Regions from separate parts of the Sphingobacterium sp. G1-14 genome, predicted to be linked through region 2. Evidence: riboswitches for the same ligand, from Rfam matches in the RefSeq annotation. Region 2 holds a riboswitch; each other region holds the start of a gene.
The links. A riboswitch is a leader RNA that binds a small molecule or an ion and turns the genes downstream of it on or off. The one in region 2 is predicted to bind thiamine pyrophosphate.
Positions count from the first base shown of each region.

Region 1: it holds a riboswitch for thiamine pyrophosphate, as region 2 does, so the genes downstream of both, thiS (sulfur carrier protein ThiS) here and pnuC (nicotinamide riboside transporter PnuC) in region 2, are expected to answer to the same signal.
Region 3: it holds a riboswitch for thiamine pyrophosphate, as region 2 does, so the genes downstream of both, CBM24_RS01925 (TonB-dependent receptor) here and pnuC (nicotinamide riboside transporter PnuC) in region 2, are expected to answer to the same signal.
Region 4: it holds a riboswitch for thiamine pyrophosphate, as region 2 does, so the genes downstream of both, thiM (hydroxyethylthiazole kinase) here and pnuC (nicotinamide riboside transporter PnuC) in region 2, are expected to answer to the same signal.

Region 1 is NZ_CP021381.1:3,837,241-3,842,509, reverse strand. It holds gene CBM24_RS16610 (thiamine phosphate synthase) at 1-290, opposite strand, end outside; gene thiC (phosphomethylpyrimidine synthase ThiC) at 287-2,101, opposite strand; gene thiS (sulfur carrier protein ThiS) at 2,148-2,354, opposite strand; TPP riboswitch at 2,414-2,509, opposite strand; gene CBM24_RS16595 (alpha-L-rhamnosidase) at 2,670-5,269, shown strand, end outside.
Region 2 is NZ_CP021381.1:2,275,877-2,281,145, forward strand. It holds gene fabG (3-oxoacyl-[acyl-carrier-protein] reductase) at 1-612, opposite strand, end outside; gene CBM24_RS09430 (malate:quinone oxidoreductase) at 1,126-2,625, shown strand; TPP riboswitch at 2,640-2,784, shown strand; gene pnuC (nicotinamide riboside transporter PnuC) at 2,840-3,457, shown strand; gene CBM24_RS09440 (acyl-CoA dehydrogenase) at 3,444-4,523, shown strand; gene CBM24_RS09445 (hybrid sensor histidine kinase/response regulator transcription factor) at 4,980-5,269, shown strand, end outside.
Region 3 is NZ_CP021381.1:441,937-447,205, forward strand. It holds gene CBM24_RS01925 (TonB-dependent receptor) at 1-2,180, opposite strand, end outside; TPP riboswitch at 2,235-2,360, opposite strand; gene CBM24_RS01930 (amidohydrolase family protein) at 2,589-3,764, shown strand; gene CBM24_RS01935 (acylphosphatase) at 3,883-4,164, shown strand; gene CBM24_RS01940 (lipopolysaccharide biosynthesis protein) at 4,209-5,269, shown strand, end outside.
Region 4 is NZ_CP021381.1:4,227,526-4,232,794, reverse strand. It holds gene tenA (thiaminase II) at 1-344, opposite strand, end outside; gene thiD (bifunctional hydroxymethylpyrimidine kinase/phosphomethylpyrimidine kinase) at 331-1,170, opposite strand; gene thiE (thiamine phosphate synthase) at 1,167-1,799, opposite strand; gene thiM (hydroxyethylthiazole kinase) at 1,789-2,592, opposite strand; TPP riboswitch at 2,674-2,766, opposite strand; gene CBM24_RS18375 (VanW family protein) at 2,829-3,671, opposite strand; gene CBM24_RS18370 (hypothetical protein) at 3,797-5,047, opposite strand; gene CBM24_RS18365 (dienelactone hydrolase family protein) at 5,081-5,269, opposite strand, start outside.

The DNA.
Region 1 (5,269 bases), 1.6 Mb from region 2:
GATGTCGAACAGATTGCTGTAGACAGCATTTGATTTGTAGATCTATCCTTTCTATTCTTTTCGGTCATATGAATACGTGCGATTCCGAGCTCAGCCGATAGGTGAGGGTGGGAATGTAGGACCAATCTGTCCAGGTACGTTGAATCTATAGATTCAACGTACCTGGACATTTGTAGGTCCGTAAAATGATACTTGCGCAAATGCAGGATATCAAGTCCTTCTTTAAACAAAGCATTTATAATCCCTATTTCAGAAGGGATCGTTTCTGCTGCTGTCAAAGCGATGATCATAAATAGATCTCTTTTCCTTGTGCGATGAATTCCTGCGATTTTTCCAGCATTCCTTGTGCGGCACTATCTCTGATTTCCTGCGTAATTTTCATCGAGCAAAATTTGGGCCCGCACATGGAGCAGAAGTGAGCCACTTTGGCCGCATCCGCAGGCAACGTTTCGTCATGATACTCCCGTGCGGTATCTGGATCCAGGGAAAGGTTGAATTGATCTTCCCACCTAAATTCAAATCTCGCTTTACTCAAGGCATTATCACGGTATTGTGCACCCGGATGTCCTTTGGCCAAATCGGCCGCATGGGCAGCTAGTTTATAGGTGATTACACCGTCTTTAACGTCTTTTTTATTTGGTAGGCCCAGATGTTCTTTGGGCGTCACATAGCAAAGCATCGCACATCCATACCAACCGATCATCGCAGCTCCAATGGCCGACGTGATATGGTCATAACCTGGAGCGATATCAGTTGTTAAGGGACCCAAGGTATAAAATGGAGCTTCGTCACAACAAGCCAATTGCTTGTCCATATTCTCTTTGATCAATTGCATAGGAACATGCCCTGGACCTTCGATCATCACCTGAACATCATGTTTCCAGGCGACCTTGGTGAGTTCGCTCAGTGTTTCGAGCTCAGCAAATTGAGCCGCATCGTTGGCGTCCGCAATGGCTCCTGGACGGAGACCATCGCCAAGTGAAAAAGCAACATCATATCGCTTCATAATCTCACAGATCTCCTCAAAATGGGTATAGAGAAAGTTCTCTTTGTGGTGGAAAAGACACCATTTGGCCATGATAGACCCACCTCTGGAGACAATGCCCGTTACTCGAGAAGCGGTGAGATGGATATAACGAAGCAGTACGCCGGCGTGTATGGTAAAGTACGAAACACCCTGTTCGGCCTGTTCAATCAAGGTATCTTTGAATATTTCCCAGGTAAGGTCCTCGGCCACCCCCTTCACTTTTTCGAGCGCCTGATAGATCGGTACCGTACCGATTGGAACGGGCGAGTTACGGATAATCCATTCGCGGGTTTCGTGAATATTTTTGCCAGTGGATAGGTCCATGATGGTATCGGCTCCCCAACGACAGGCCCATACCGCTTTTTCAACTTCTTCCTCTATACTTGAACTTACGGCGCTATTGCCAATATTGGCATTAATTTTAACAAGAAAGTTGCGCCCGATAATCATGGGTTCACTTTCAGGATGATTTATATTATTGGGGATGATCGCTCTTCCGGCAGCGATTTCCTCACGGACAAATTCTGGTGTAATAGCTTTATTATGTGTTCTAGCGCCAAAGTTTTGCCCTTTATGCTGATGATCCATTCCGGGGGTACTGGCCGTGAGCTGCTCGATACGTTGGTTTTCACGGATAGCAACGTACTCCATTTCTGGGGTAATGATGCCTTGCTTTGCATAATGTAATTGGGTGACATTCCTGCCGGCAGAGGCTACTTTCGGTTTATGGCTATACGCAAATCGGAGTTCATCTAACGTTGGATCAGAAAGGCGTTTTTGTCCATATTCAGAGCTTATGCCAGCTAGCTGTATGACATCCTGACGATCCAAGATCCACTGATCGCGAAGGCGAGGGAGGCCTTTTCGGATATCGATATGGACGGTATCATCCGTATAAGGTCCAGAAGTATCATAAATTGTTACCGGCGGATTAATTTCTACTTCTCCATTCGTTAATTTGGTTGGACTCAAGGTGATTTGACGCATGGCGACTTGAATAGGAAATAGTTTTCCGGATACAAAAATTTTCTTTGCATTTGGAAAGGGTGATTGCGTAATTGTTTCAGCTGTCATTTTTTTCTGTATTGGGTGAATTACTCGGTTGATTTTTTGGAAATGGCTATCCGCCCTGAGATGCGGTAATTAAGATAATCTGATCGTAAGGTTTAAGTGTTGTCGTAGCCCAGTCCTTTTTGGGGATGACTTTGTTGTTGATGGCTACAGCCACACCCTGAGTTTTGCCAGATAATTCCAAAAGCAACAAGCCTTCAAGTGAAGTAAGTGTGGGATCGAAAAATCGAATCTGATGGTTTATTGTAAGTTCCATTCCTTAATTTTTTTGGTAAAACTTTAGGAATGGCTACACAAAGGCACAGCAATGCACCTTGTAGACAGCTCACTTTTCCCTACGCCAGTATGATCCGGATCAGGTTCTAAGGGTAAAATCTCAGCCTGCACGAGCAGACACCCCTAAAGTTGCGACTAAGATAAGGTTATTTTTATGAAAGTTGCAAGAAATTTATTTTACAGACTTAGGCATATTGTGCAGGAAAGTACAGGTCAGTATGTGGGAAATATTTGATATATTAGTTTTTTGAATCAGCTAAAACAATTTAACAACCACCAAGAATAGTATCTTTTAATGCGTAGGATTTTATTGACAACACTGTTGTGTATCGCTAGCAACACTTATGCCCAACCTAAACACAACTGCAGCGCCGTGCAGTTGACATGCGAACATTTGGTCAATCCGTTGGGTATTGATGCAATTCACCCGAGACTTAGCTGGCGACTTGAGGACCAACGTAAAGGTGCGGTACAACAAGCTTATCAGATCCTTTTAGGGCAAGATTCGCTGGCATTACTGAAAGAGACAAAAGATAGCTGGGATAGTGGCAAACAGTTCAGCTCGGCTATGTTAGTGCCCTATAACGGCGCACAGTTAAAGCCACAGACTAAGTACTACTGGAAGGTTAAAATATGGGATAAGGATGGTGTATCAACACGTTCTGAAATAGCATCTTTCGAAACAGGAATGATGGGAATGGACCTTTGGAAAGGAAAATGGATCAGCGACAATAAGGATATTCATGCACGGGAAACGCCTTATTTTAGAAGAGAATTTAAGGCAAATAAGCAGATAAAATCTGCCCGCGCGTATATTGCCACAGCGGGATTATATGAACTTTCCATTAATGGCCAGCGCGTTGGCGACCACCGTCTGGATCCAATGTATACTCGGTTTGACCGACGCACATTGTATGTCGTGACGGACGTAACCCAGCAGCTTCAAAAAGGAGAGAACGCCATTGGCGTTGTTTTGGGGAATGGCTGGTATAATCATCAACCACTGGCCGTTTGGAACTTTGATAAAGCACCATGGCGGGCCCGGCCAACATTCTGTTTAGAACTGAAAATCGTTTATACAGATGGAACGACGGAAACCATTGTTTCGGATAAGCAGTGGAAGACTGCTTCGGGGCCAATCACCTATAATAATATTTACACTGGTGAGCATTACGATGCAAGACTGGAAATACCTAACTGGGATAAACCAAAATACGATGATTCGGCCTGGCCGGCTGTTCAGTATAGAAATGCGCCATCAGCGCATATCGTTTCCCAACAGATGGTACCGATTCGGCTCGTAAAGTCCTATAAGCCAAAATCAGTGACAAAGATAGACCAACGTACCTATGTGTTCGATATGGGCCAGAATATGGCCGGGATTACAAAAATTAGAGTGAAAGGAGCTGCGGGTACTATGCTGCGTATCAAGCATGGTGAGCGATTGCAGGCCGATGGGCATCTTGATCAGTCCAATATTGATGTTTATTATCGGGGCGATAAGGAAAAGGAGCCTTTTCAGACCGATATATTGACCTTAAGTGGCCGCGAGGATGAGTTTATGGCCAAGTTCGGTTACAAAGGGTTTCGTTATGTCGAGGTTAGCAGCAGTGCCGCAATTGCATTGGATAGTTCGGCTGTGACCGCCTATTTTATGCATAGTGATGTGTCTGCTATTGGACAGCTCAAGACATCATCAGCGTTGGTCAATAAACTATGGACAGCGACCAACAATGCCTACTTGTCCAATTTGATGGGCTATCCTACAGACTGTCCGCAACGGGAAAAGAACGGCTGGACAGGGGATGGGCACCTTGCGATTGAAACAGCTCTATACAATTTTGACGGGATAACAGTTTATGAAAAATGGATGGCGGATCATCGTGATGAACAACAGGAGAATGGTGTCTTACCCGATATTATTCCAACTGGCGGATGGGGCTACGGTACCGCAAATGGTTTGGATTGGACAAGCACCATTGCCATCATTCCATGGCAGATCTATCAGTTTTATGGAGATCCACGTGCATTAGAAGAATGCTACCTAAATATCAAACGCTATGTCGATTATGTAGACGGAATCAGCCCGTCTGGATTGACAACGTTTGGGCGTGGAGACTGGGTGCCGGTGAAGTCACAGTCCAATCTGGAGTTGACCTCATCTGTTTATTTTTATGTGGATGCGACCATCTTGGCTGCTGCGGCCAAATTGTTTGGATACACAGCAGATCAACAAAAATATGAACTGCTAAGCGAAAAAATTAAGACGGCCATCAACGCTAAATTTTTAGATGCTTCCAAGGGTGTTTATAGCAATGGAACACAGACCGAACTGAGTGTACCACTCTATTGGGGGGTTGTACCCAATGAAATGAAAGCCCGTGTTGCAGCCAATCTGAATAAGAAAGTGGAAGAGACCAACTTTCATTTGGATGTAGGCGTATTGGGTGCTAAAGCATTATTGAATGCGTTAAAAGATAACGGTTATGCAACGACAGCCTATAAGGTCGCGGTACAAGATACCTACCCGTCTTGGGGATGGTGGATTGTAAATGGAGCGACAACATTGTTGGAGAACTGGGATTTAAAAGCAACACGGGATATTTCAGACAACCACATGATGTTTGGCGAAATCGGTGGTTGGTTTTTTAAATCTATCGGCGGGATTCTGCCAGATCCTGAACAACCTGGATTTAAACATGTACTCTTAAAACCTATCTTCCCCCAGGAACTGAAAGAATCTTCTATTTCTTACGATTCACCCTACGGTAAAATTGTTTCTGAATGGAAGTTAAAGGATAAAATGATCGTATATAATATCCAAATACCTGCTAATGCGACGGCAACATTTTATCCACCGGATAATGTTAGAGGCAGCGATATCGTCCAATTGGA
Region 2 (5,269 bases):
TCCAGCCACAACTTTAGGATCCAGTACATCAGTCATTTCGGTACGTATAAAACCTGGAGCAACTACGTTTGCACGGATATTACGAGAGCCTAATTCTTTAGCGATAGATTTTGTGAACCCGATAATACCAGCTTTTGATGCGGCATAATTTGCCTGACCGGCATTTCCTTGAACTCCAACAACTGAAGACATATTGATAAATGAACCTTTACGGTTTTTCATCATAATTTTCGAAGCAGCTTTTGTAACGTTAAAGACAGATTTTAAGTTGACATTTAATACATCATCCCAATTCTCTTCGGTCATACGCATTAACAAGCCGTCTTTTGTGATACCAGCATTATTTACAACGATATCTAATCCTCCAAAATCGGCAACGATCGCGTTGATTAATTGTTCTGCTTCTTCGAATTTTGAAGCGTCAGAGCGATAACCAATCACTTTGGTGCCGAAAGCCTGAAGCTCCTGTTCTAGCGCCTGTCCTTTTTCGACAGAAGAAAGATATGTAAAAGCGACGTTAGCACCATGTTGTGCAAACACTTCTGCAATTTTTCTTCCGATTCCTTTTGATGCTCCTGTTACTAAAGCAATTTTTCCTTCGAGTATTTTCATCTGTATAAGTTATTTGTTCTTCAATTATTCACACTTAGGCATTTATGTCCATTTTCCACGCGCTGTCTTTCTCTCACAGCCCGTCTGTTACTGGAATTCAATACGAAACATGAACTCGTTTCCATTTGGTTTATCTTGGTTATGCCCCAGTGCTTGTGTTTTTTCGATGCCGTCGTATTAGCGAATAAATGATCTTGTTTTTTTAGCTATTGTGTACACTATTGCCTTTTGATGTTCTGCAAAAATGTTAAAACTATATTATAACACAAAATCTTTCGATAAATAACGGTTTAAAATAGAAAAACATTGTGTGCTGACCTTGTGTTTATGTTGGAGTGGAAGCGTGTTTTCAGGAAACAATTTTAGAATTTTACGGTAAGCGATCGCTCACTTAGGATTATTTTAATAAATCAATGGTATTTTTGAATAAGTGGTTCTAAAAAGTACAGTTTTTTGACAAAAGACTTGGACGTTTACCAAAAACTATATTAAATTTGCATCAATCACAAAAACATGAGCAAAAAATCAAATAAAGAAGTTGACGTTGTTCTGATCGGCGCCGGTATTATGAGTGCTACTTTGGGTACTCTAATCAATGAATTAAGCCCAGACGTTAATATTGAAATTCTTGAGCGTTTGGATGTTGTGGCTGCTGAAAGTTCTGACGCTTGGAATAATGCTGGCACGGGTCACTCTGCCTTATGCGAGTTAAATTATACCCCCGAACAGAAAGATGGTTCTGTAAAGATTGATAAAGCAGTTAAAATTGCAGAGCAATTTGAAGTGTCTAAGCAATTTTGGTCCTACCTCGTTGATAAAGGCATTATTGCCCAACCTGAAAATTTTATCCGTAGTATTCCACACATGAGTGCGGTTTTTGGTGAAAAAGATGCTAAATTCCTAAAGACAAGATGGGAAACATTGACGACCCAAAACTTGTTCAAAGGGATGGAGTATACCGAAGATACGGCATTGTTGAAATCGTGGATTCCATTGATGATGGAAGGACGCGAGGCCGATGAAAAAATCGCTGCGACAAAAATGGATCTGGGCACTGATGTTAATTTTGGGTCGTTGACACGTGATTTGATCGCTAATCTTGAAAATAAAGAAAATATTTCGATCTCCTTAAACCATGAAGTAATCGACATCGAACGTGAAGACGATGGCCGTTGGGAAGTGGAGGTCAAAGATTTAAAGACAGGAACAAAGAGAGAAATAAAAGCAAAGTTTGTATTTATTGGGGCCGGTGGCCACTCGTTGTTGTTGTTGGAAAAATCTGGAATACCCGAAGCAAAAGGCTATGGCGGATTTCCTGTAGGGGGCCAATGGCTACGTTGTGTAAATGAAGAGATCATTAATACACATCATGCGAAAGTGTATGGAAAAGCTTCTGTTGGAGCTCCTCCAATGTCTGTACCGCACTTAGATACACGTTATATTGATGGCAAACAAGCGTTATTGTTTGGACCATATGCAGGTTTCTCAACTAAATTCTTAAAACAAGGGTCTTACTTCGATTTACCTGCTTCTATCAAATTGTCCAATATCCGCCCGATGTTATCAGCCGGACTTGACAACTTACCTTTGACGAAGTATCTTATTACTGAAGTCATGAAGTCACCAAAAGATAAACTAGAGTCTTTAAAACAATTTATGCCTACAGCTAAATTGGAGGATTGGGTTATCGAGAAAGCAGGACAACGTGTTCAGGTCATCAAGAAAGATGAGAAGAAAGGTGGAATTTTAGAATTTGGTACAGAGGTCGTTTCTAGTGCAGATGGTTCTATTGCTGCGCTATTAGGAGCTTCTCCTGGAGCTTCGACGTCAGTTGCTATCATGATCAGCCTGTTGAAGAGATGTTTCCCTGAACGTGCGAAATCAGATGAATACCGTAAAAAACTACGTGAAATGATTCCTTCACACGGGAAATCATTGAACGATGATGCGCAACTATGTAAAGAAACGCGTACGCGTACGCACAAAGCGTTGAAATTGATTGATATAGAATAATCAATTCGACAGAAAATATACTTATGGGGTGCTTGGAATGACCATGGTCATTCTCGGCTGAGATTATACCCAATAAAAGCGATTGTACCTCCTTGTACAATCGCTTTTATATACCTGATCCAGGTAATGCTGGCGTAGGGATTTAATTTCAATAAAAACGTCCGTTTTTCTCCCATAGGTTTATTATGAACTACACGAAATAATAAACAAGGCGATGACTTCTGAAACAATTTTCGAAGCTTTTATAAAACAGATTCAACAGGCCACCATCGCGGAATGGCTAGGGGTATCCTTTGGTGTTTTACAGGTTTGGTTTTCCCGGCAAAATAAATCGATCAATTACATTTTTGGGATTATTGGTATCTTAATTTCTGTTTACGTATTATTCCATGCGAAACTATATGCAGAAATATTACTACATCTCTATTATTTGATCATGAGCATCTATGGCTGGATCTATTGGAAATATAGTAGCGATGTTGCTGCTCCCATAACGCATTGTGAGCCGAAAGAATGGTGGATAGTAGGGGGAATCTGCGCTCTCGGTTTTCTGTTGTTTTATTTCGGATTGGTCCATTTAACGGATTCTGATGTACCGCTTTGGGACTCTGCAGTTTCCTGCACAGCTTGGGCAGGGATGTGGTTATTGGCAAAACGGAAGATAGAAAATTGGATATTGTTGAATATCAGTAATCTGATGGCAATTCCTTTACTGATCCATAAAGGGTTATTTCTTTATTCGGGCTTGACCTTGTTTTTATTTGTTATGGCATTTAGTGGATATTTTAATTGGAGGAGAATAATAAGTGAAGAAAGATATGCAACTCAATAGCGAAGATATTGCTATTCTGAAAGATAATCAGGCTAAGGGAATCCATCAGAAAACATTGTCGGATGGACAGCTCGAACTGATTTTTCGTCGGAAATGGTTTAAGATTTGGGTTCCACCTGCATTGGGTGGATTGGGGTTAAGTCTACCTGAAGGGCTCAATTTATTGGCTGACCTGGCTTATTGGGATGGGGGATTAGCTTGGACAGTAACGTTATGCTCAGGAGCAAATCTCTTTGTCGGTTTTATTGATCCGGTTTTAGGAGATCAGATTTTCAAAACGGATCGGGTTTGTTTTGGCGGCAGTGGGCAGGTATCAGGTACAGCTACACGTGAAGGTGAACATTATCGGCTCCGCGGTTTTTGGAGATATGCAACCGGAGCTCCTCATTTAACCCATTTTACCTTAAATGCTGCAATTCAGGAGGCAGGAAAACCCGTGTTGGACGAAAAAGGTGAACCACTGATAAAATCATTTTTTGTGGATCGTGATCATGTACTGGTGCATTACGACTGGGATACATTTGGATTGGAGGCTACGGCTTCGCATTCCTTTTCGCTGGAAGACATACTCGTTGATGGTAGGCAGTCTTTTGATATTGATGCGGCAAAAAGTACACGTAGCGAGCTGTTGTATCAATATCCCTTTATGCCTTTTGCGGAATTGACTTTACTGGCCAACTTTACGGGAATGTATAAGCGCTTTTTGGATTTAATCGAAAAACTATTTGTGTTAAAAAGCAATCAATCCAAATGGGAGAAGACTGAAAGTAAAGAAGCGTTTAGGGTACTCGATGACTTTCAGCAAGATTATGTTAATCGGAGGGAAGCAATAATGAATTTGGCCGTTCTTTCTTGGGTAAATCTTCATGATGGCAATGATAATGCAGCAATTTATGAACAGATAGGGATACAAAGTCGAGATTTTGTGGAATGTATCTTGACAAATACAATAAGACTCTATCCGCATACCGGAATCTCGGGGGCCGCCATTGATCATGAAATCAATATAATCTTCCGGAATATTTTTACGGCTTCGCAGCATAAGTTACTACAGAAGAGTTTATAACAAAAAAGACTATCCTAGGATAGTCTTTTTTGTTATAAAAGAACGTGTAGATCGCCAGACTTGGTTAGAAGTTTTGCTACCGTAAATAATTTCTTATCTTGTTGCTTGAAATAACCAATTGTAAGCATAAGAGAAGTTTGTGTTTGATTAAAAGTTTATTTGTAATATTATTGTTTAATTTTTTTTGTCAGGTGCTAATGGCACAGCAACGGCTTACACTTTTAAAATCAATTTTTCAGGAGCTTAAAAATAATTCAATCCATAAGAATAAGATAAATCGGTCCAATATGGATCTTATTACTATTAGGTTGCCATATATACTTAGATTGGGCAATATCTGCATATCATATTTTTGAGATCGTTTGCGTAGAAAATATAAAGTAATACGTGAATAAAAAGCTACTTTTAGGTAGTAACCAAATTTTCAAAAAGAGAGGGATAAATCTAATCTTCATTATGATAAAATTTAGTAGTTCGTGGATATTTTTATTAGCGGTAGTATTCGCTTATATACCCACCGTTCTAGGTCAGGAAAGTTTTAGATTGGATCATTTTGGCGGAGATAAAGGTCTTTCTCATGGTAATCTGACAGGACTATTGAAGGATAAGGATGGTTTTATCTGGATTAGCACATGGAACGGAATTAACCGGTACGATGGTCAGCATTTCAAAACCTATAATTCTACAGAATCCAAGAAGTATGATGTCGCAAGTCGTCGAGTTATTCAGATGATCGATGGTAATAA
Region 3 (5,269 bases), 1.8 Mb from region 2:
TATTGTCTTCCTACAAATTTGGATAGAAGAGAGAATGTAAGTGATGTTATCGGACTATAAGAAAAATTACTTGACAAAATCGTTCCCGGAGATAAAGCAATGTCTGTTTTCGAATAAAATATCCTTGTATCACCGATTACCTCTTCAAAGTCTTTAATTTTATTTTGGCTGAAACTAGCTGTTGCTTTCCAGTTGAACTGCTTGTTGATGTTCCATGATCCATCGAATTCAAGCCCCATTCTATAGCTATCTTTGACATTTTGTCGAATTGGAGAGCCAGTATCACTGATTTCACCTGTTGGGATCAACTGATCCTTGTAAAACATGCCATACCCATTCAATCCGATGTTGAATTTTTCATTTGTAAAGCGATAGCCAAATTCGATGTCCTGCATTTTCTCCGGGGTCGGGTCGGGTAAGGCGCTATTTTTCTCTATAAAATCCTTGCGAACAGGTTCTTTCTGTGCAAAGGCATAAGAAGCGTATACATTTGAATGGTCATTTAGCAAATAAGTTGCACCAGCTTTAGGGTTTAAGAAATTAAACTTAGGATGATAATTATAATTTTTCACCTTATCATCATCACCATACATGTGGTAATCTACATTCCGATATTGAATATCGGCCATTAATATCCACTTATCTAGTTTATAATCGACCTTTAAGAAATTACTGAAATCATTTTTTTGTGATTTCCCGAAGTAATATTTATCGTCAAGAAAACCTGTTGATGCATATTGTGCCCAAATCACCTGGCCATAATGTTTTCCTTTGTATTGATTATAAGCTCCACCCCAAGTAATTTCAAGCTGATCATTCGGTCTGTAATTTAGGGCATAGGTCATGCCATAAAAATAATTATCAAGCCATCTCCTGCGGACGAGATCTGTTTTTTGTATGGTATCTTTACCAATGATGACGTTAGGCAAACCGTATTTACTTAGTTTATCTCCGGGTCTCATTTCTTCATAGTAACCATAACCTCTTGTATAGTGTAGGGCTGTATTGAGCGTCAATTTGTCGTTCAGGATATTGGTATAATGAAGTTGATGATGTTTCTGCGTATAATTATCTGTTTGATTTTGATACGTATATAGATTATAATCCCGGCCGGCGTTCATGAAACGATCCTTCTCTGCGCCCGAGATTTCGAGTGCATTATCTGCATAGTCATCCATGCGTGATCGATCGCCAGTAATCAATGGTTCGGGAACGCCATTCCAGGCTTGATATGTCTTTTCTTTTCCCCAGAATACAATTCCTTTTAAAATATGTTTCTTGCCATAATAACCTCCGTCCACATAAAAAGATTGTAAGTCTGAACTACCTCTTTCGATATAACCATCGCTACTGATTCGAGATAATCTGGCATTGAAGGCAAATTTGTCGTTAATTAGCCCGGTACCTACCTTGACTGTATTTTTCCAGGTATTGTAGGAGCCAAATGAATTGTTGAGCTCTGCGTAAGGGGTTTCGACTAACGTATTGGACTGAATATTTAATGAGGCTCCAAATGATCCGGCACCATTCGTCGAAGTCCCAATACCACGCTGAACTTGGATGCTCTCGGTAGAAGAGGCAAAGTCGGGAAGGTTTACAAAAAATGAACCCATGCTCTCCGCATCATTTAAAGGGATTCCATTTAATGTTACGTTGATTCGTTGATTATCCGATCCCCTGATTGTCATTCCGGTATAACCTATACCTGCACCGGCATCGGAATTGACCTGCACGGATGGAGTCTGATTTAAAAGGAATGGAATATCCTGGCCGAGGTTATTACGCGTTATTTCTTCTTTGGAGATGTTTTTAAAGGTTGTAGGAGCATTTCTTTTGGCACGGGTAGATTGAACAAGTACCTCTTCCATTTGAATTGTACTAGGTTCTAACGCTACCGTAAGCTCCAAATTGTCTTTAACATCCACATTTTGGCTCCATGTTTTATATCCAAGAGAAGATACCTGGATCTGGTGCTTACCTGTATTGATACGATATAGTTTAATCAGTCCATTTTTGTCCGATTGGCCAGCGAAGGATGCTTGTCCATCTATGGATATGGAAACATACTGTAAGGGGGTCTGATTAGTATTGTCTACAGCTTTAATTGTCAGATTTTGTTGCGCAATGGCAATTTGGCTTGAAATAGTAGCTAAGGAGCTACAAATCAAAAATTTGATCATGGTAATGTATTTTGTTTGAGTTAAACAAATCATAGCAAGGGGTTACTATGACCGCACTATTTAACTAACCTCTCCCTACGCCAGCATTATCTGGATCAGGTGTACAGAATTTAATCTGTTGGGTATAATCTCAGCCTTTATTTGTGTTCCTGACAAAACAAGGCACCCCTATTCGATGCTGCGAATATATAAATTTAAAATTGAAATGAAGTATAAAGAAGTAATTTATGACAAATGGAAAAGAGTGGATTTGCGGTATTATTTCTTTTTGGTTAAAAATTTGTGCAAATTGTTGTTTTTGGTATTTATTGTTCTTTTTAGGTACCTTGGCATGAATTTTTCTACTAGAGGTATGTATTCATACAGGTCAAAAAATTTTAGTTACTAAATTGATAGTGAGGAGATAAAATGTTAAAATATTTAAGCGCTAATTATATTCTGCCGATTACTTCAATGCCAATAAAAGACGGTATTGTTTCGGTAGATGAGGAGGGGGTAATTCAAGGTATCTATGACCCAACTTCATTTACACCTTCAGATAAAACGAAGGTTGAGAGATATGAAGGAGTGATAATTCCAGGTTTTATCAATGCACATTGCCACATTGAATTGTCGCATATGAAAGGTATTGTTCCTAAAGGTACGGGGCTTCCGAGCTTTCTCAGTAAGGTGATGACAACGCGGTCGGCATCGATGAAAAAAATAGATGACGCTATGGCCAAAGCCGATCGAGATATGTACGAAAATGGTATTGTCGCAGTCGGAGATCACGCCAACACTGATAATTCTTCAAAATTGAAGGAAGATTCACAGATATTATATCACACATTTGTGGAGGTGCTCGGAATTGAACCTGAAGAAGCTGACTTTAAGTTAAAGGAGGCTAAATCGTTGACCCAAGAGTTTAGGAATGGGCATGTATCCATTACTCCGCACGCTCCCTATTCTTGTTCGAAGGTCCTTTTTAAGAAATTCAAGAAGATGGTTCCGGAAACAAATATTATCAGTATTCACAATCAAGAAAGTGAAGAGGAGAATAAACTGTTCCGTTATAAAATGGGTGAGTTCTTGGACTTTTATAAAAGTATAGGAAAAAATGCTGATGCGATTAAGGCGCAGGCAAGAAATTCGATTCAGTCTTATCTTCCTTATTTGCCTTATCCAAATAAATTATTGTTGGTTCATAACACCTATACCTCTCTTAAAGATTTGGATTTTGTAGAGCGTATGGATCGTGATGTGATGTGGTGTCTCTGTCCAAAAGCCAACCTTTATATTGAGGGAACATTACCAAAGGTTCAGAATTTTATGAATGCCGGACAGCGTTTGGTAATCGGAACGGACAGTTTAGCTTCAAACGATACATTGTCCATTTTGGAGGAGCTAAAGGTATTGCATGCGCACTTTGAGGATCTGGATTTCTTGCAGACTATTCAATGGGCTACAATCAATGGTGCTATCGCGTTGAACATTGAGAATGAATTTGGCTCACTTGAAGTGGGTAAAAAACCTGGGATTGTGTTGTTGCAAGGTATGGAACACATGCGCCTAAATGAAGATGTTAAGGTAAAACGTTTAGCGTAGTATTTAATTCCCCAAAACTTCTGTACTTTTGCTCTTATTGAACCGTCCATGACTATAATAACGAAACTATAGTCATGGTAAGTTCCATCTGACCGATGGAAGAAAAAATAAGTTACAGATGAAACATTTGAATATTTCAATAAGAGGTAAAGTACAGGGGGTCTTTTTTAGATTGACAACCAAGGCGGTTGCAGATCAAGTCGGTGTTAGAGGCTTTGTTGTCAATTTAAAAGATGGTTCTGTCTATATAGAGGGCGAGGGCGACGATTTTGCACTAGATTCACTGTTGGAGTTCTGCCAAGAAGGACCCGAGGGTGCAATCGTTGAAAGTGTTGAGGTAAAGGAAGGCGAAATGAAGGGCTTTTCCAATTTTGAAGTAGTTAAAAGAGTTCAATCTTAAGCCGTTTCGCCTTGTCAGTACTTAAAAAATTCGCCGGACAGACCATGATTTATGGCCTGAGTACGATTATAGCCCGTATGCTGTATTTCGTCATGACGCCATTGTATGTCCTCAAATATCCACCTGCGTCCTACGGAATATTTACTAATATGTACGCCTGGGCATCCATGATCAATGCCGTTTTGGCATTTGGAATGGAAACAACTTTTTTTAGGTTTCTCCAAAAAGTCGAAGAAAAGGATAAAAAGCAGGTTTTCAATAACAGTTTTATCGTCATTGCTTCTTTGGCAACATTATTTTTTATTACGGCCATAGTCTTTGCTGGCACTATTGGTAGCTGGTTGAATAAGGGAACTTACAATGCCGATTACGAGAGCTATGTGAAGTATTTCGCCCTCATATTGGCATTGGATGCTTTAGCTATTGTTCCTTTTGCGAAATTGAGATCGGAGGGAAGGCCTATTCGATTTGGTGCTATTAAATTGGCCAACATCGGTATTATGGTTATTCTTAACCTATTCTTTATTGCGCTAGTTCCCTATCTGATAAAAGATGGTGGTACTTTGGGTAATTGGTGTTCCGGTTGGTATAGAAATGAATGGATAGGTTATGTATTTATTTCTAATATTGTGGCAAGTGCAGCAACCTTTCTATTGCTCCTTCCTGAAATGAGGGGTTTCTATTTTAAACCGGAAAAGCAGCTAATCTTAAAGATGCTATCGTATAGCTTTCCGATTTTAATTGCCAATATTTCTTATATCATCAACGAAAATTTAGATAAAATTGTGTTGCCAATCTACCTGCCTAAGGATATTGGGGATCGCGATTTGGGGATCTATGGAGCCGTTGGAAAATTAGCAATGTTTCTGAGCATTTTTGTTCAGGCTTTTCGATTGGGGGCCGAACCATTTTTCTTTTCTTATGCAAAAAATGCCAATGCAAAGAAGACCTATGCGTTGATTATGGAATATTTCGTAATTGCCATGATGTTAGTTATGCTGGGGATTACAGCGAATATTGACTGGCTGAAGTATTTTATTAAAGGAAATGTGGAAACTCGTGACTTATATTGGTCTGGACTTTTTATCGTTCCGCTATTACTATT
Region 4 (5,269 bases), 2.0 Mb from region 2:
AGAAAATGGACATAATGATGGCAGGTTGGTTCGATTTTGTTGCTCTTGTCGGCAGGACTTAAACCAAATTCCCGAAAGTAATTTTCGTGTAATGCCCGTTCAACAAGAAGCGCATTGCGACCAAATTCGAAATAGTCCAATGCTTGTTGGTTATCCGCACTTTTTGCACCTATAAAGGCGAGCACACGGCCAAATTCTTCTAAATAGAAAGCATCCTGCTGCATGTAAAATTGAAATTTATCCAGGGGAAGACTACCATCACTAAGCTGAACAATAAATGGCATAGTAAGTATATCAGAATAAATAGCTGTTATGGATTCCCAGGCATGATCAGTCCAGTTCATATTGAATAAGTTTAATCGGATTATGGAAGTGATTTAATGGCCCATTTCCTTTGCCAATGACGAGATCTTTGCTACCAGCTATTGCTGCGTGTATATAGGCCAATGCGAATTCAACCGCGCTATCGAGACCAACGCCTTGTGCCAAATGGCTCGCAATTGCTGAAGAAAGCGAACAACCGGAACCATGTGTATTTTTGCTGTTAATTTTTTGAGATTTGAATTCAATTGGTGGACTCTTGTGCTGGAACAACAGGGATGTTAATTCTTGACTTTGGAGATGCCCGCCTTTAATCAAAACGGATTGACAACCTTTCGCCAATAGGCTATTTCCCGCTTTTTTCATCTTCTCGACATTGTCAATAACTTCGTTTACTAAAACACTTACCTCGTCTAAATTTGGTGTAATCAGCGTTGCTAAAGGAAAAAGAAGTTCTATGCAGGCCTGAATTGTATCATCGTGAATGAGCTTGTGCCCGCTGGTCGAGACCATGACTGGATCAAATACGATAGGCCCTTTATATTCTTTTAAATAGCTGCTAATAAGCTCCACAAGTTCAATATTGTGTACCATTCCTATTTTGATTGCATCGGGATAGATATCGTCAAAAATAGCATCCAATTGGTCCTGGACGGCTGCTGTAGGAATTTCATAAATACGTCTTACACCTTGTGTGTTCTGAACGGGTAAGGCAGTTAAAACATTCATGGCATAACAACCTAATGCAGATATGGTTTTGGTATCTGCCTGTATACCTGCACCACCGCTACCATCGAACCCCGCAATGCTGAGTACGGTAGGGACGCGGTATTTTTTATCTTTTGTCATTTTAATAGTTCTTTTAGTTGTGCACTGGCAGCTCTGGGATCTTGACTTTGGCATATGGCCGAAACGACTGCAATGGAGTCTGCACCGGCATTCCAGGTCTCTTCTGCTGTTTGTAAATTCATCCTTCCGATAGCGATCAATGGTTTTTCCGTCCTACTCCGAAGTTGTTTTAAACCCGCAATTCCCCATTCAGTAACCGTATCTACTTTTGTTTTCGTAGAAAAAATGGGGCTTACACCAAGGTGGTCGACGGTGTACATTTGTTCACTTTCCAGTTGTTGCATGTCTTCTATGGACCAGCCTATGGTTAATTTATCACCATATTTTTCGCGAATAGCGAGCGGCTGCAAATCATTTTGACCCACATGTACTCCCCATGCCTCGATTTGGGCAGCGATTGCTACGGCATCATTGATCACGAGCGGAATACCATAATGATCGGTCAGTTTTTTCAAACGGATGGCTTTATCCAAAAATGTGGCCGGATCGTCAGCCTTTTCGCGCAATTGTATAAGATCGACTCCGCCAATAATGGCTTCTTCGGCAACATTGAGCCAATTTTGAGGATAACAGTCCCGCTCAGAAATTACCAAATATAAAGGGTAGGGAAAAAGCGGATTAATGCGCATAGCGTTTGATCTTGAGCTTTGATTTGAGACGTTCTGCATTGAGCTGATAGAGTTCATCATAGAGATTCAATTGCAGGGTGCCCGGTCCAGCTGCTGTTTGGGCAGCGAGTTCTCCCGCTAAGCTCAGAATGGATACACCGGCAACAGCTGCTTCAAAATATTGGTCTGTAACACCTAGAAATGCACCAATAAGCGCAGTAGCACTACAGCCAAGCCCAGTTACCTGTGTCATTAAAGGGTTGCCATTAAAAACTTCAACCCGATATTGCTGTGAAAGGATATAGTCTACTTCTCCAGAAATACAGATAATGGAGCCGGTTTGTTCTTGTAATAATTGGCCAAATCGGAGCGCATCTTTACTCGCTGTCGTGCTGTCGACTCCCTTTGTGTTCGGTTGGTTGAAATTGTACAGCGTCATGATTTCTGATGCATTTCCACGAATAACCGTGGGTTTGAGATCCAGTAGATTGGATAATAAATCATTGCGGAATGCTGATATCCCAGCACCAACAGGATCAAGTACCCATGGCCGTCCAATGGTATTGGCATGTTCGGTAGCAACCAGCATAGCTTCGGCAGTATCTTCACTCAAGGTGCCGATATTAATGACAAGAGCTTGTGCAATATCGACAACCTCGCGTACTTCTAATGGGCTGTGTACCATCACAGGGGACGCTCCTAGGGCTAAAAGTGCGTTGGCAGTATTGTTCATCACGACTAGGTTTGTGATGTTGTGTACAAGGGGTTTTTCGACCCTCAGCTGCTCTAATAAATTGATAATTGAATCTTCCATTTTTTTACATATGCTAAGATATACTGTGTGGCCTTGGAGGGAAGAAGAGCGATAGCCTGTGCAGTAAAGGAGTATGCTGTACAGTGGATTTTTGCTTTTCCCTACGCCGGTATAAACCGAATCAGGTTCAAAGGGACTATCTCAATTCTATACAGAATACCCCCAAAGCCAGACCAAACTTAAACAAAAAAGAGGACTTTTCATATCCGTCATTTTTCGATCATTAGCTTGTTGAATTAATCGGCCGGATTTTGATCGGCACTAATTTCAATGTATTCAACAGGGGTATAGGTAACCCGGGCAAAATTTTTGGTCAAAAGTTCGGTTTCCAAAATCTTTCCACCCTGAAACTTTAAAAATTTCTCGCGCCAAATCTCATTTTTCCGAAAGAACTGATTGTCTATTTTAAGAAATTGATGTTCTTTTTCAACGACATGGTACGCAAAATCCAGTTCTTGATCAATTCTTAATTCGCCCTCTAAACATTTGTCTGTGAACCAGAGATTTATTTGAAAGGTGTAAGGCGTGTTGTTGGTGAATTGATAGTCGCGGTAATTATAAAAGACGGTAGCTCCACTACCGAATGGCAAAACACGGCCATCGTCCGGAAATGGATCAAAAGAGTGGTGATAACGTTCATTGACGGTGAGTGGACTATGGATAACAAGCCAATGGATGAGGTTGGATATTTGACAGATTCCACCGCCAATACCCGCTCTTGCTTCACCAAAGGATAACTCCATGCCGGGCAGATATCCTTTTTTTACAGTGGGTAGTCCAACGAGTTTACAAAATGAAAAGGTTTCCTTCGGTCTGATCAGAATGCTATTAATCTGTGCTGCTGCAATTTTCAGGTTGGTAACTTTGTTAATCTGCAATTGCATATTATTTTCGCCTAGTTTTTTTAATAAGACAGACTGATGCTTTTTAATACGAAAGGGAAGTTTTTCAGTTGATTTAGCTGTGCTGTATTTCTTATTATCAAATAGCCAAACGGCTTTGCGCTGCACTCTTCTCGCCCATACTGCAATAAAATAGAGTATGGGATGAAGTTGACTGATCAGTTTTCTTTTTCTCAATTTGACGTTTATGTATCGCTATCAAAATTAGTGCAGAAATGTGTTTTTTGCCGAATTTCGTCGAATATTTTTTTGTCAAAATCAAGAATCTTATTGTCTGAGCTTAGTGCAGTTTTTCAGTTCGTTTAGTTGGTTTTCTTTGCCTGTATGTATTTCGCTGTTAACTTTCCCTCCTTGTTATAGATCAAGCTTTCGTAGGCACAGTTTCCGAGATCTTTTACAATAGATTTTTGTTGTAATACACCCTCATAATAAAACTCATCAATCGTTTCGTTGGCTCGGTACGATCGCTTGATTTCGGCTGTCAGTCGATCGCTTTGATCGAAGGTTTGGCGCAGCGAGTAGTCACTTGTTTCCGGACTATCATATTGATAGCGGACGCGACTTTCTCTTTGATCATTTCTGCCCGAAATCTCTTCAGTAATTCGATTCTGTTGATCATAACTGTAAATGGTCCAGTCTCTCCGTTGATAGACAAAATGAATGGATTCACTTTTTATAACCTGGAGTTTACTGTTCAAGTGATAAATCATCGCCGATTCAAATGTAGGATCGTAGGAAACAATGGTATTTGGGAGATACCGGTAAATTGTACTGCTGCTCCACTTACTATTTCGAAGGTACTGTATGGAGTCGATAAGTCCGAATTGATTATAGCATCTTTTGTTGTAATAATTATTTCCCCCGGAAAGATTGTTCGATGTGATCTCTTTGCCTTCTTCATATACAGTCGTCATAATTGCACCGGATTGCACCGCATTTTCGTCCGAAAACTGCTGCATTACATAAGTGCCGTCACATTTATTCTTACGCTGACTGTAATAAAGAGGAAGAGCGGAATTTGCGATAATAGCCGCTGCATATTGCCCGGATGGAATAAATTGAACTTGTGCGATTGAGTCAAAGAAATGTGAGGCATTATATTGTGCAGAAGCTTTCTTTGACGCAATTGGTGTGCTGGTGTTTAATATCGGTTTGGCTGCTGCCAGATAGGTATTACTATCGTATATGATCTTGGGTTTGGCTAATCCATCAAACAAGATCATGGCATGACGTTGCTTCAATGACAATACGTCGATGGTCCACTGGTGATTTTTAACGATGAATGTGAGTTTTTTTGCATCGGTTTTTGTGACCAGTAACTTTGTTGTGCTATAAGGTACTAATTTGAAAATCTCAGCAGCATTTTTTTCGTGTAGACGCATGATAAAATCAGTTGATTTATCGGACTCATTGGTTAGAAAAAGAACTGCATGCGTTGGGCTAGCTATTGTTAGCGATTTTACTGTTTGCGATGCTGCGCTGGGACTATATAACAGCAATATCAACAACTGAATGATAATCGGATAAAAGTGCAGTTTCGCGTTATAATTCATTTGGGTCGATATTGCTGTTGTTGACTTTGCTATTTAATTTAATACTTCTTTCAAAAATAATAAGGTGTGCTCCCAGGCACGTTTAGCCATTACGGGGTTATATTCGGCTGACTCGGGATTCGTAAACGTATGTCCCGAATTTGCGTAGGTAATTATTTGCCAGTCTGCTTTTCCTTCATTTAATTCCTTGACCAACCCATCGTAATCTTCTTTTGATACGCT